Regions from separate parts of the Enterobacter cloacae complex sp. HYC042_NIDB genome, predicted to be linked through region 1. Evidence: predicted binding sites of a transcription regulator. Region 1 holds the regulator's gene; the other holds the start of a gene.

Region 1 (7,470 bases):
TAACCCACCCATCAAAAACGAAGCGGACAACGGCCTGCTGAACAAGCGCGGCACCATCTCCATGGCGCGCACGGCGGATAAAGACAGCGCCACCAGCCAGTTCTTCCTCAACGTGGCGGATAACGCTTTCCTCGACCACGGCCAGCGCGACTTCGGCTATGCGGTCTTCGGTAAAATTGTGAAAGGGATGGACGTGGCGGACAAAATCTCTCAGGTTCAGACCCACGATGTCGGTCCATACCAGAATGTGCCGTCTAAGCCAGTGGTGATTCTCTCCGCGAAAGTGCTGCCGTAATCGTTCTCCCACACGGGCATATCCTGCCCGTGTCTTTCAGCCCTCCCTGCGAAAGCGCGTTTTGCTGCTTATACTTGTGGCAAACGGACTATTCAGGGAGGCGTTAAGTGAAAAAACTCACCGATAAGCAAAAATCCCGTCTCTGGGAGCAACAGCGTAACGTCAATTTTCAGGCCAGTTGTCTCCTTGAAAAAGGTAATGGTCCTTCAGAGCCCGGCATTGAGACGCTGGAGCTTGGGCCTTCGGCGCCCGGGCTACCGCATCTGTGCCTCATTCATCGCCATCTGTATCACAGAGAGATGAAGCAGGCAGGCGAATTCCGTACCGACGATATTTTTAAGGGTGACATTCCCTTCTGCCATTTTGAGTACATCGAGACGATGGGTAACGAACTGATGGCGGCGCTGGAAAGTGATAAGTATCTTGTGGGTCTTGAAAAAGCGGCGTTTGTTGAAAAAGTGAGCCATTACTACTGTGAAATCAATATGCTGCATCCCTTTATGCGCGGTAATGGCATTGCTCAGCGCGTCTTCTTTGAGCAGCTGGCCATCCACGCGAATTACGCGCTGGACTGGCGGGATATTGATCCCGAGCAGTGGGTGGCGGCGAACCGAAGCGGTGCCACGGGCGATTTGACCGCGCTGAGCGCTATCTTTGCCAAAGTAGTGAGCGAAGCGCGGGAATCTGAGTAGAATAGGGCGGCATTTTTTTCGGGAGCCGCCATGATTCTGCTGATTGATAACTACGATTCCTTCACCTGGAACCTTTACCAGTATTTTTGTGAACTGGGTGCAGAGGTGGTTGTCCGCCGCAACGACGAACTCAGCCTGTCTGATATTGAGACGCTGGCTCCGCAGAAAATCGTCATTTCGCCGGGACCGTGTACGCCGTCGGAATCGGGCATTTCTCTGGAGGTTATTCACCACTATGCCGGCAGGCTGCCGATCCTGGGTGTCTGTCTCGGTCATCAGGCGATTGCCCAGGCATTTGGGGCTACCATCGTGCGTGCCGCGAAAGTGATGCACGGCAAAACCTCGCCGGTCACCCACACCGGCACGGGCGTATTCACAGGGCTCAATAACCCGCTAACCGTGACGCGCTACCATTCGCTGGTGATTGACCCACCGACGCTGCCCGACTGCTTCGACGTGACCGCCTGGAGCGATACGCAGGAGATCATGGGGATTCGCCACCGCGAGTGGGATCTCGAAGGCGTGCAGTTCCACCCTGAAAGTATCCTCAGCGAGCAGGGGCACGCTCTGCTGGCAAATTTCCTCAATCGCTGAATATCTGTTGCCTTGTTGTGAGTTTTTATGCATATTTTGTGATTATATTTTCACAATGAATGTGACATAAAATGGATGGGCATGACATGGCAACTGAACAACCAGCAATTACCCGCGCGACATTCGATGAAGTGATTCTGCCGATTTATGCACCGGCTGAGTTTATCCCGGTGAAGGGGAAAGGCAGCCGCGTCTGGGATCAGCAGGGCAAGGAGTATGTGGATTTCGCGGGCGGTATTGCGGTCACGGCGCTGGGCCACTGCCATCCTGCGCTGGTGGACGCGCTGAAAACCCAGGGCGAAACCCTGTGGCACACCAGCAACGTGTTCACCAACGAACCTGCGCTGCGACTGGGCCGTAAGATCATTGATGCGACCTTTGCCGAGCGCGTGCTGTTTATGAACTCCGGCACCGAAGCCAACGAAACCGCCTTTAAGCTGGCGCGTTACTACGCCACCACGCGCCACAGCCCGTACAAAACTAAAATCATCGCCTTCCATAACGCCTTCCACGGACGCTCTTTCTTTACCGTCTCCGTTGGCGGCCAGCCGAAGTATTCCGACGGCTTCGGTCCGAAACCAGCCGACATTATCCACGTGCCGTTTAACGATCTGCACGCGGTGAAAGCGGTGATGGACGACCACACCTGCGCGGTGGTGGTGGAGCCGATTCAGGGCGAAGGCGGCGTGACCGCGGCAACCCCGGAATTCCTGAAAGGGCTGCGCGAACTGTGCGACGAACATCAGGCGCTACTGGTGCTTGATGAAGTGCAGTCCGGGATGGGGCGTACCGGAGAGCTGTTTGCCTACATGCACTACGGCGTGACGCCGGATATTCTGACCAGCGCGAAAGCGCTCGGCGGCGGTTTTCCGGTGAGTGCGGTACTGACGACGCAGGAGATTGCCTCTGCGTTCCACGTCGGGTCTCACGGCTCGACCTACGGCGGTAACCCGCTGGCGAGCGCCGTGGCGGGTGCCGCGTTCGACATCATCAACACCCCTGAGGTGCTAAACGGCGTTAGCGCGAAACGCGAGCTGTTTGTGCAGCATCTCCAGCAGATTAACAATAAGTACGACGTCTTCAGCGAGATCCGCGGCATGGGGCTGCTGATTGGTGCGGAACTTAAGCCGCAGTACAAAGGCCGCGCGCGCGATTTCCTGCATGCCGCCGCTCGCGAAGGGGTGATGGTGCTCAACGCCGGGCCGGACGTGATGCGTTTTGCGCCGTCGCTGGTAGTGGAAGAGAAAGATATTGACGACGGGTTAACCCGCTTTGCCGCGGCGGTCGAGAAGATCGTAAAAGGCTAATACTCGGTTCGCTTTAACCGCCGCGTTAACCAAATGCCGTGATGCGGGCGCTGACGCCATGCCACCGACGAAATGGTGTGCATGGTGTTCAGATGTCCCAGTACGCGCTGCAAATGCTGCTCCAGGGTGCTCATCGGCCCGTGGGTCAGCGTCTCCGGTGCCTCCAGAATGTTCGAATCCCCCGACTCGCCCGGCGCGTCATACTCCAGACGCTGCTGACACCGCTGCAGGGCAATTTCACAGGACTGCAAATAGCGCTGCGCCAGATCCGGCGTCAGCATCGTGTGTTCGCGCGCCAGCGTGGTCATGGCGTTAATGTGCTCGACGATAAACTGGCTGTGCGTGACCCACAGCTTCATATCGGCAAGATAGTGTGAGTTAAAGCCCGGCTCCTGCATCGCCTGGTTGAGCGAGTTAAACAGGGCGTTGTGCGCCTGGTTGACCTTCATCCGCTGATACGCCAGCGGGGAGGGCTGCGGATCGTCGCTCAGGATCAGACGAATGGCCTGCTGATCAGCCTCCAGCGCGTCGTGGGCGTTCTGCCTCAGCAGCCCGCTCTGCCACTGCGGCCACAGCCAGACCATGCCGCCAAAGGCAATCAGGCAGCCGATCAGGGTATCAATCAGCCTGGCGACAATAAACTGTTCGCCGTTAAGCGTCAGCAGCTGAAGGGTATATACCGCCGTCACCGTAAAGCCCACCATCGCCCAGCCGTAGTTTTTGCGAATGATTAGATAGCTTACCAGGGTGATCGCCAGCATGCCCGCCAGGGTATAGCCCTCGGGCACGTGAAAATGCAGCGTCACGCCCGCAATAATCAGCCCCGCCATCGTGCCGCCTGCCCGGTGCAGAATGCGCACCCGCGTGGCGCCATAGCCGTTCTGGGTAACAAACAGCACGGTCATTAAGATCCAGTACGGTTTCGGCAGGTGGAGCGCCATGCCCATCAGGCTGGCGATACTGAGCATGACGCTAATCCTTGCAGCGTTGCGCAGAGCGGAAGATTTCAGAGACAGGTAGCTTCTCAGCGCCGGCAGCAGCGGCAGACGTTTCTGTTTATCCGCCATCAGGTCACGGGAATAAAGCGGGCGCTGGGTGCGCAGCACGCGGGCGATGCGGCTGAAGTGCCAGGCGGCAAACTGGCCGACCGGGTTATCCGGGTGCTGACGGGCGATTTTCTCCAGCGCGCCGAGCTGTTTGTCCATGTTAAAGCGCGTGGGGTAGCGGTGGTAGAGAATATCATCGGCCAGCACCCGCAGGCGCGCGGAGACGGTTTGTGCGTTCCAGCGGATCACCGCTTCGGCATGGCTGCGCTCAACCAGCTTTTGCACCTCCTGCGGGTGGTGAAGGCTAACGGAGATATGCTCCTGAAGATCCAGCCCCACCTGGAAGGTGCGCAACAGCCGTTTATATTCGTGGTTCTTGTTGGCGGCGAGCATATGCAGCTGCTGATAGCACTGGCTTATCAGGTCTACCACCTTTTGCTGGCGCGTCAGCAATGGCGGTAAGGATTTTTCCGGATCCGTATGCTGGGTGAGCAGGGTGTATTTGGCTTCACAGTAATCCGCAAGCTGCACGTAGAGCAGGCTCAGAGATTCGCGCAGCGGCTGCTCCCGCCACAGCCAGAACCAGAACCAGTTAAACAGCCCGTACCACAGCGTGCCGAGGGCGTAGATCAGCAGCGGCTCCCACACGGGCATATTACCGGCGAGGCTCAGGGTGAAGATGGCCGCAATGAGTGACGCGGGAAGCAGCCGGGCATGGAGCGAGCTGATTTCGGCGGTGACGCCGAGGGTCATCGCCAGCACGGTCAGGATCAGCGGCAGGGGAATATCGCGAGCCAGCAGAAGCTGCACCGCGAGGCTACAGCCAGCAAACAGCGAGCCGCCAATTATCAGACGTTTGAAAAAGCGTTTATGGGGCGTGTCCAGACCGGCAATGTTGCAGCAGGCGGGGACGAGAGAAAACAGCAGGCCCTGCTGAAGATGTCCCAGGATCAGGCCCACGGCCACGGGAAGACACAGCACCAGCGTTTGTCGTAGTGCGTAGTTAACTTCCGGGTGATAGATCAGCCTGCGCCACATGGGGAATAGAGACAAAAACGGCGTGACACCTCGCGATGGCACGCCGTTTAGGCAGGATTAACGGGTTCCGTAAACCACGATGGTTTTACCGTGGGCGGAGATCAGGTTTTGATCTTCCAGCATTTTCAGAATACGGCCCACCGTTTCGCGGGAGCAACCGACGATCTGACCGATTTCCTGACGGGTAATTTTAATTTGCATGCCGTCCGGGTGGGTCATCGCGTCTGGCTGTTTCGCCAGGTTCAGCAGAGTCTGCGCGATACGGCCAGTCACGTCCAGGAAGGCGAGGTTACCCACTTTCTCTGACGTCACCTGCAGACGGCGCGCCATCTGGGAAGAAAGACGCATCAGGATGTCAGGGTTAACCTGAATCAGCTGACGGAATTTCTTATAAGAAATTTCAGCCACTTCACATGCTGTCTTTGCACGAACCCAGGCGCTACGTTCCTGGCCTTCTTCAAACAGGCCCAGTTCACCGATAAAATCGCCCTGGTTCAGATAGGAAAGGATCATCTCTTTGCCTTCCTCATCTTTGATCAGCACTGCCACCGAGCCTTTGACGATGTAATACAAGGTTTCCGCTTTTTCACCCTGGTGAATCAGCGTGCTCTTCGATGGGTACTTATGAATGTGGCAATGAGACAAGAACCATTCGAGAGTCGGGTCTGTTTGCGGTTTGCCAAGCACCATGCGCTGTTATCCTCTGTTATAAGCTGTCACCAGAGTCATCAGATGCATCCGGACTCTGGGGTTGCAATCGAATTCTTACCCATACCCTGGGAAGTCGGCTGTCGTAACGTTTCGCAGCCAGTAAAGTTTGATGTCCTCTGCATACATGTGTAACGTCAATGTATTACTGTAGCATCCTGAGTGTTTTAGCATAGCTTTTGCCGCGTGTCTCCTGGTGTCTCGCTTCAGCATGATGCAGGTCGCCTTCCATTGCGAGAAATGTAACGCACGCGTAATCTGTCACCAAAAATGCAACGTTGGAGTTAATGAATATGCAAGCGCGCGTGAAGTGGGTTGAAGGTTTAACGTTCCTGGGCGAGTCCGCATCAGGACACCAGATTTTGATGGATGGTAACTCCGGCGATAAAGCCCCAAGCCCAATGGAAATGGTGCTGATGGCGGCAGGCGGATGCAGCGCGATTGACGTGGTGTCGATTCTGCAAAAAGGCCGTCATGACGTGACGGATTGCGAGGTTAAACTCACCTCAGAACGTCGCGAAGAGGCGCCACGCCTGTTCACCCACATTAATCTGCACTTTGTTGTCACCGGGAAAGAACTGAAAGACGCGGCGGTCTCACGCGCGGTGGATCTCTCTGCGGAGAAATACTGCTCTGTGGCGTTAATGCTGGAGAAAGCGGTAAAAATCACCCATTCGTATGAAGTGATCGAGGCTTAATTATTGGGGCATCGTGCGTGTTGATGCCCTCACCCTAACCCTCTCCCACGGGGCTGAGGGTTCCCCAGAAAAATGAAAAGCACGATGAAGTGTGATCTACTGGTTGCGCTAACAAATCAGAAGAGACCTCATCGTGCCTTTACAGACAGTCTGCCAGAAATTTTTCTCCGCGTCTTTATCTGACATTCACAGCTTCCGGGTTAATGTCCTTGTTTCCATGGCCGTCGCGCTCACCCACGGCGCATCCCTGACCCTGACCAGCCTGGGGCGAACCCTTCCCGGCAGGGCGCACGTCAAAAATAAAATTAAACGTGTTGACCGTGCCCTGGGTAATGCCGCCCTTCACCGTGATATTCCCCGCATTCAGCACCTGCTCACACATACCATCACCTCCCTGATGCCCTTCTGCGTTATCGCTGTCGACTGGACCGGCTGGCATGACAGGAACTGGCATCTTCTGCGGGCAAGCCTGGTCTGTAATGGTCGTTCACTTCCGCTTATGAGTGAGGTTGTCCCCGCAGAGCTGGCGCAGAACAGTGATGTCCAGTGCCGCTTCCTTGACCGCCTGCATGCTGCCATCCCGAAAGATAAAGCCATTACCATCCTTACGGATGCCGGCTTTCGGACAGACTGGTTCCGGCATGTAAGTCAGCTGGGCTGGAGCTTCACTGGCAGAGTCAGGGGCTGTATCAGCTTCCGGCTGGACGGAGATAAAAAGTGGATGAAAATCAGCGAGCTTGAGGCTACCGGGCAACCGGTCTGCGTGGGTTACGGTGTCCTGTCCCGTAAACACCGTATCCCCTGTTACGGCCGGTTTTATCTGCACAAACGCCCGGAGGCAGGGCGTCGCGGAAAGGGAGGCATGCCAAAAACACAGCGGGAACACCGCAGCAGTGCGCGGGAGCCCTGGCTGCTGTTCAGTAATGCAGAAGGGCTGGAACCGCACCAGATAATGGCCCTGTACAGCCGACGAATGCAGATAGAACAAAACTTCCGGGACGACAAAAGCCCACGCTTCGGGTTCGGTCTGAGGCTGAGCCGGAGCCAGGGAAAAGGGCGACTGGAAGTGCTGAATATGGTCGCGGCGATGGC
Region 2 (7,470 bases), 2.3 Mb from region 1:
TGTACCGTATGCACCAGATCGCGCTGCACGGCTACTTTAAAACGGGCCTGATGATGCTGGTGGGCAGAATCAACCGCGTCATTCGTCCACGTCTGAAGCTGCACTAATCTTTCACTCCCTCCGGGCCCTCCGGAGGGATTTTTTAGCATATCATGCTGCTCGTCGTGGATTAGGTGCCTAAGAGTTCTCCTAAACGCGATATATCTCTCCCCGATGTCCACTTTTTGATCCTTTGTCTTATTGGCGAAGCCGCGCCTCCATAGCAGAATTGTTACCAATAGCAACAAAGGAGGAAGTCCCGTGAATAAATCAATGTTGGCGGGTATAGGGATCGGCGTCGCAGCTGCGTTAGGTGTGGCTGCTGTTGCCAGTCTCAACGTTTTAGATCGCGGCCCGCAGTATGCGCAGGTGGTTTCTGCAACGCCTATTAAAGAAACCGTAAAAACCCCACGTCAGGAGTGCCGTAACGTCTCCGTAACCCACCGTCGTCCGGTACAGGATGAAAACCGTATTGCCGGCTCTGTTCTGGGTGCGGTAGCGGGTGGGGTGATTGGTCACCAGTTTGGCGGTGGTCGGGGTAAAGATGTCGCGACCGTGGTCGGCGCGCTGGGTGGCGGCTATGCCGGTAACCAGGTGCAGGGCGCAATGCAGGATAACGATACTTACACCACGACCCAGCAGCGCTGTAAAACCGTCTATGACAAGTCGGAAAAAATGCTGGGCTATGACGTGACCTACAAAATTGGCGATCAGCAGGGCAAAATCCGCATGGATAAAGACCCGGGCACCCAAATTCCACTGGATGGAAACGGCCAGCTGGTACTGAATAACAAAGCGTAAAAAAGATGTTCTCTGAACTTAGCTCCTCAAGCGCTCAGGCTGAGGAGCTTTTTTTTGCGTCAGATTTTGAGCAGTTCAGGCCACAGGCGCAGCGTGGTGTCGGAAATGTTCTGCAGTTTTTCCAGCGTCGCCCCTTCACGGGCGCTGATCGACATTCCCTGTAAAATACAACTCAGGTATTGCGCCAGCATCTGAGGCTGGCAGTGCGCGGGAATTTCACCGCGCTGCTGGCGCTGAGCCAGAAATGCGCTGAGCGTCTCCTCCTGCATCGCATGACGCGATTTCACCGTATTGGCGATCTCTTTTGATGCTGCCGCCAGGGTGGCAGAGGTGTTAATCATAAAGCAGCCCGCGGGCGTCTCTTTACTGGTGAAGCAGGTGGCAATGGCGGTGAAGTAATCCCGTAGCGCCTGTTCAACGCTTTTCTCTTCACAAAATAGCTGGGCTTCGTGTTTCGCCGCAAAGCGCGAAATGTACCTGTCCAGCACCGCCCTGAACAGCCCCTCTTTATTGGTAAATTCAGCATACAGCGTCGGCGCTTTAGCTCCGGTGGCTTCTACCAGATCGGAAAGCGAGGTCGCTTCATACCCATGTTGCCAGAAGAGAGTCATGGCCTTATCAAGCGCTGCATCCCTGTCAAACACTTTTGGTCGGCCACGGCTTTTCTTCACACAACTCGTGACGTCGGTTGTCATTTGCCGTTGGTCCTCTGTTGGTTTGTTGAATGACCATTATAAAAATAAACGCAACCCACCACCAGTGCAGAATGCTTAAAAATAAATTAATCATATATGTATGAAAAATAACAATTTTAAAATTTAATTAATGCTCGTTATAAAAATGTGTTGACGCGTGAGCTGGATCACATTTATGATTTACCTATCGATCGTTAACTAAATAGCTAACGACCAAAAAATTCATCTGCCAAAGGTAAACATTATGAAAAACGTAAAAACCCTCATCGCTGCTGCTGTACTGAGTTCACTCTCTTTCGCAAGCTTTGCTGCTGTACAGGTACAATCCACTCCAGCCGATCAGCATAAAGTCGGGACGATCTCTGCATCTGCCGGGACTAACCTGGGCTCTCTGGAAGATCAGCTGGCACAAAAAGCGGAAGCAATGGGTGCAAAATCTTACCGCATCACCTCTGTGACCGGTCCTAACACCCTGCACGGCACCGCTGTCATCTATAAATAAGCCGGGCATAAACCCTCATTTATGCCACTGCAATAAAAAACGCCCTGCTTAGCAGGGCGTTTTACTTTCCGTCTTACATGGACTGCTGGACGACATTGTGATGCCGGGTGACATCGGTCGGCATGCCTGACCGCGCTTCCATCGCGCGCTCCATCACCAGGCTATCGGTATTCGCATTCGTTTTGAAGCTCACCATCGCGGCATTCAGGTTAATGGGTAACGTCTGGGGATCGTCGCCGATATTTTTTGATAGCGGCTGGTGAATCTCAACCAGCCGCACGCCGCCTGGCTCTTCAGAGACCTTAATCGGCGTATTGATAATATTCACCTTCGTTCCCGGCGTAACGACGTTAAACAGCGTTTTGATATCGTCATCGCGCAGACGAATGCAGCCGGAGCTGACGCGCATGCCGATGCCAAAATCCGCGTTTGTACCGTGCAGCAGATAAACGCCGCCGTATGCGGCAAGGCGGATCGCGTGATGACCCATCGGGTTATCCGGGCCTGCCGGAACCACGGCAGGAAGATCGATGCCCTGGGCCTTATAGCGGGCGCGAATGTTGGCCGTCGGCGTCCAGGTTGGGTTGGCGCGTTTATCCGAGACGGTGGTGACCATCGTCGGCGTCAGCGTATCGCCGCCCAGTTGACCAATACCGATAGGGTAGACGGTAACCTCATTTTTACCCGGCGGGTAATAGTACAAACGCAACTCCGCCAGGTTGATCACGATCCCCTCCCGCGGGGCATCCGGCAGGATAGTCTGTAACGGAATCGTCAGTACGCTGCCCGCGCGCGGGACGTACGGATCGACGCCGGGGTTCGCCTGCAGCAGGGCCAGAAAACCGACGTTATATTTTTTGGCTATCGCTTCCAGTGAGCCACCATTGTTTTCAACCACATGAAAACGGTTTTCGCCCACCACCTTGCTGCCGGGCGGGGGAAGGGGCCAGGTGTTTGCCCGAGCAGGAAGCGCAACCGCGACGGTGGCTGCCAGCGCAAACAGGGTTATCCAGCGGGTAAAACGCGAAGAGGTCATCATCACCATAATCCATATAAATGATAAGGTTATTGTTTTATAAGGGGTTAAAGATAATTATGGCGAATGGGTGTGTCGGGAAGATCGGGTGAAGTGCAAAGAGTTTGTAAATTGTCCCCCCGCCAGCACTGCGCTAACGGGGGGGAAGGGCGAGTTACGCGACAGCGTTCTCTTCCAGCTGACGCATAAAGTTACGCACCCAGTCCATGCGCGTTTTGCGCTCCGTCAGCTCCTGGGTAAATTTCAGTCGCGTCGGGCCATCAAGACGGAAGTGCTGCGGCTGTTTTTGCAGCAGGCCGATCAGCCACATCGGGTTGACGTGGTTCTTCTCGGCAAATTCAATGACGCCGCCTTTTTCGTTGCCCTCAAGCTTGCGAATGCCCAGCTTCTGCGCCTGCTGGCGCAGGCGCGCGATATCCAGCAGGTTACGCGCAGCATCTGGCAGCAGGCCGAAGCGGTCGATCAGCTCAACCTTAATTTCTTCCAGCTCGTTTTCCGTCTTCGCGCTGGCGATGCGCTTGTAGAACGACAGTCGGGTATTCACGTCCGGAATGAAATCATCCGGCAGCAGGGAAGGCATTCGCAGCTCGACCTCGGTCTGCTGGCTGGTCAAATCTTCCAGAGACGGCTCGCGCCCGGCCTTCAGGGCATCAACCGCGTTTTCCAGCAGCTCCATATAGAGCGAGAAGCCGATGGTCTCCATGGAGCCGCTCTGGTCCTCACCCAGTAGTTCACCCGCGCCTCGGATCTCCAGGTCGTGCGTGGCCAGAGCGAAGCCTGCGCCGAGGTCTTCCAGCGAGGCGATGGCTTCCAGGCGCTTTTGCGCGTCGGTGGTCATCGCTTTCGGATGCGGCGTCAGTAGCCAGGCGTAGGCCTGATGGTGCGAACGCCCGACGCGGCCGCGCAGTTGGTGAAGCTGGGCCAGGCCGAAGTGATCCGCACGTTCAATGATGATGGTGTTCGCCGTCGGAATGTCGATCCCGGTTTCGATGATGGTGGTACACACCAGCACGTTAAAGCGCTGGTGGTGGAAGTCGTTCATCACCCGCTCCAGCTCGCGTTCGCGCATCTGTCCGTGACCGATGGCAACACGCGCTTCCGGTACCAGTTCCGCCAGCCTGTCGGCGGCTTTCTGGATATTTTCGACATCGTTATACAGGTAATAGACCTGACCCCCGCGCAGCACTTCACGCAGAATGGCCTCACGCACCACCAGATTGTCGTACTCGCGGACAAAGGTTTTTACCGCCAGACGACGCGCCGGCGGCGTGGCGATAATCGACAGATCGCGCATGCCGCTCATCGCCATGTTCAGCGTGCGCGGGATCGGCGTCGCGGTCAGGGTCAGGATATCGACGTCGGCGCGCATCGCTTTGATACGCTCTTTATGGCGAACCCCGAAGCGGTGCTCTTCGTCGACGATCAGCAGCCCCAAATCTTTCCACTTCACGTCGCTTTGCAGCAGCTTATGGGTGCCGATCAGAATATCGATCTTGCCTTCGCTTGCCTGCTCCAGGATCTGCGTCTGCTCTTTGGTGCTGCGAAAACGCGACAGCATTTCGATGCGTACCGGCCAGTTGGCGAAACGGTCGCGGAAGTTGTCGAAGTGCTGCTGAGCGAGCAGGGTGGTCGGCACCAGCACCGCCACCTGCTTGTTGTTTTCAACCGCAAGGAAGGCGGCGCGCATCGCCACTTCGGTTTTGCCGAAGCCGACGTCGCCGCAGACTAAGCGGTCCATTGCCAGCGGCTGGCACATGTCGCTCAGCACGGCATTGATCGCCTGGGCCTGATCCGGCGTGGTTTCAAACGGGAAGCTGTCGCAGAACAGCTGGTACTGTTCTTTGTCGTGCTTAAAGGCGAAGCCCTCTTTGGCCGCGCGCTGGGCGTAGATATCCAGCAGTTCGGCCGCCACGTCGCGCACTTTTTCCGCCGCTTTCTGGCGTGCACGCGCCCAGGCGTCGCCGCCCAGCTTGTGCAGCGGCGCATTTTCCTCCGCGCCGCCCGCATAGCGGCTGATCAGGTGCAGCGACGAGACCGGTACATAGAGTTTGGCGTCGTTGGCGTAGGTCAGCATCAGGTACTCACCTTTGATACCGCCCGCTTCCAGCGTGGTCATCCCCTGATAGCGGCCAACGCCGTGCTCCAGGTGAACAATCGGCTGGCCTGGATGCAGCTCGGCCAGGTTGCGGATCAGCGTGTCCGGGTTGATGGTCCGACGGCTGTCCTGACGGCGGCGCGCGACGCGCTCGCCCAGCAGGTCGCTTTCGCAAATCAGCGCCAGGTTGTTGAGCGTGTCGATGAACCCGTGCTCGGCGGCGCCGATCATCAGATAACGACCGTTTCCGGTCGCTTCGCTCAGACGCAGGATGCGCTTCGGCGCCACCTTAATGCGTCCCAGCAGCTCACCCAAAGCTTCGCGGCGGCCTTCACTCTCAACGGAGAACACCACCGGGCCAGTAAAGGACTCCAGGAACTTGCGCAGATTATCCAGCGGGGATTTCTGCTGCGCCTGAACGGCCAGCTCCGGCAGCGTGCGGAAGGCGAGGTTGGTGTTGGCGGCCTTATCGGCAAGCGAATCGGTTTTCAGCTGCATGCGCGGCCAGCGCTTCAGCTCGGCGTTGAGTTCGTCGGTGCGCAGCCACAGCGCTTCCGGCGGCAGGAGCGGACGCATCGGGTCAACGCCCCGGTTTTCGAAGCGTGCGCGGGTTTCGCTTTCAAAGCGGCTGGCGCTGGCGTCGATATCGCCGGTGTTCACAATCAGCGTATTCGCCGGGAAGTAGCTGAACAGGGCGGGCAGCGGCTCGCTGAAGAACAGCGGCTGCCAGTATTCGATTCCGGCCGGGAGCGTACCTTTGCTGACCTGCTGATAGATATGTTCTGCATCACGCTTTACGTCGAACCTGTCGCGCCACTGGCTGCGGAACAGCTCGATGGCGGTTTTGTCCGTCGGGAACTCGTGGGCAGGCAGTAAATTGATGGATTCCACCTCTTCCAGCGTGCGCTGGGTGTCGGCATCGAACACGCGCAGGCTGTCGATTTCATCATCAAAGAAATCCAGACGATACGGCTGGTCGCTGCCCATCGGGTAAAGGTCGAGCAGCGCGCCGCGGGTGGCATATTCCCCGTGCTCCATGACCTGATCGACATGGCGATATCCGGCACCGTCAAGCTGGTCTCGCAGGGTGTCGCGAGACAGGCGCTGGCCTTTTTTCATCACCAGCGCGTGGCCGTGCAGATAGCTGTGCGGGCAGACGCGCTGCATCAGGGTATTCACCGGCACAATCAGCACGCCGCGCTGCATGGTCGGGAGTTGATATAGTGTCGACAGGCGCGAGGAGATGATCTCCTGATGCGGGGAGAAACTGTCATACGGCAGCGTTTCCCAGTCGGCCAGGCTGAACACCAGGCTATCGGTGAACTGGCGGATTTCATCGTGCAGGCGCAGGGCGTTTTGCATATCCGGGGCAACCAGCACCACCGGGCCAGGGTGCCGCTCAGCGATTTCTGCCACCAGCGTGGCGCACGCCGCGCCCGTGAGTTCACCCAGCTGGCGCTGGTCGCCCGCTTTGACGGGCAAGGAATAACGATAGTGTTCAGGCATGGCTATGTCAGAGTCTCTTATGGATATACCAACAGTATTGGGGCATATCACTGATACGCAATGTCTTTATTATCCTCGATCGTTTTACATAAGCAAATTGTAACCGCACGGCAGGGCTAAACGCCCCCAAAACGGGGGCGGAGAGGGCATTAACGGGTGGCAGGTGACAGGCTCCGCGTAGACGGAGGAGAGAAGAAAAGGTCCCCGAACAGCGCGGTGGAAATTTTACGCACCCCGAGCCCGGCAAGGGTACAGATCAGCAGGCTGGCAATCGGGTAGACCAGTATTAAGCACAGTTCTGCCCAGACCGGCCACAGGGCGGCATTCATCTCGCCAATCAGGATCAGGCTGAAGGCCTCAATTAAGATGCGGTGGGTGGTATAGATCGCAATGGTGTTTGAGCCAATCACGTTCAGCAGGTTGTTGGGATGTACGGCATAACGCTGCTCAAGGCTGTAGAACAGCTTCATGATCAACACGATCGACAGCAGAGAAAGCAGGAGAGGAACGTTAGCAAACCACAGCACCACGGAGACGGCCGCGAAAGCGCCAGTAGCCAGCCAGGTGCGGCGCAGGTTGAAACTTTTCATCCACGCCATCAGCTCGGCGCCATACCACGCCCCCAGGCTGTAGTAGATCATGTTGCGTACCACGCTGTTCATTCCCCACCACGGCAGCGGCAGGAAGTTGATCGCGATGCTCGCCAGCGCAAGAAGTCCGAGTACCGGCAGCTTCCAGCGGCTCAGCAGTTTACACAGCGTGAAGTAGACCACCAGAGCATACAGATACCACAGGC

Evidence for each region. The regulator CRP, encoded in region 1, controls carbon source genes, mostly activating them, when cyclic AMP is high. The targets are predictions, from matches to a motif close to ATGTGANNNNNNTCACAT.
Region 2: a site for CRP is predicted at 1,691-1,708, ahead of bhsA (multiple stress resistance protein BhsA). Genes of this name have one in related genera too.

The regions. Positions count from the first base shown of each region.
Region 1 is NZ_CP109650.1:4,502,636-4,510,105, reverse strand. Features, by position in the region: gene ppiA (peptidylprolyl isomerase A) at 1-295, shown strand, start outside; gene OKF39_RS21660 (putative adenosine monophosphate-protein transferase Fic) at 403-987, shown strand; gene pabA (aminodeoxychorismate synthase component 2) at 1,018-1,581, shown strand; gene argD (bifunctional acetylornithine/succinyldiaminopimelate transaminase) at 1,668-2,888, shown strand; gene OKF39_RS21645 (YccS/YhfK family putative transporter) at 2,885-4,972, opposite strand; gene crp (cAMP-activated global transcriptional regulator CRP) at 5,030-5,662, opposite strand; gene OKF39_RS21635 (OsmC family protein) at 5,974-6,378, shown strand; gene OKF39_RS21630 (IS4 family transposase) at 6,512-7,470, shown strand, end outside.
Region 2 is NZ_CP109650.1:2,043,902-2,051,371, forward strand. Features, by position in the region: gene OKF39_RS09745 (NAD(P)/FAD-dependent oxidoreductase) at 1-107, shown strand, start outside; gene OKF39_RS09750 (glycine zipper 2TM domain-containing protein) at 301-840, shown strand; gene comR (TetR family copper-responsive transcriptional repressor ComR) at 900-1,535, opposite strand; gene bhsA (multiple stress resistance protein BhsA) at 1,780-2,037, shown strand; gene ldtC (L,D-transpeptidase LdtC) at 2,111-3,076, opposite strand; gene mfd (transcription-repair coupling factor) at 3,228-6,674, opposite strand; gene OKF39_RS09775 (acyltransferase family protein) at 6,824-7,470, opposite strand, start outside.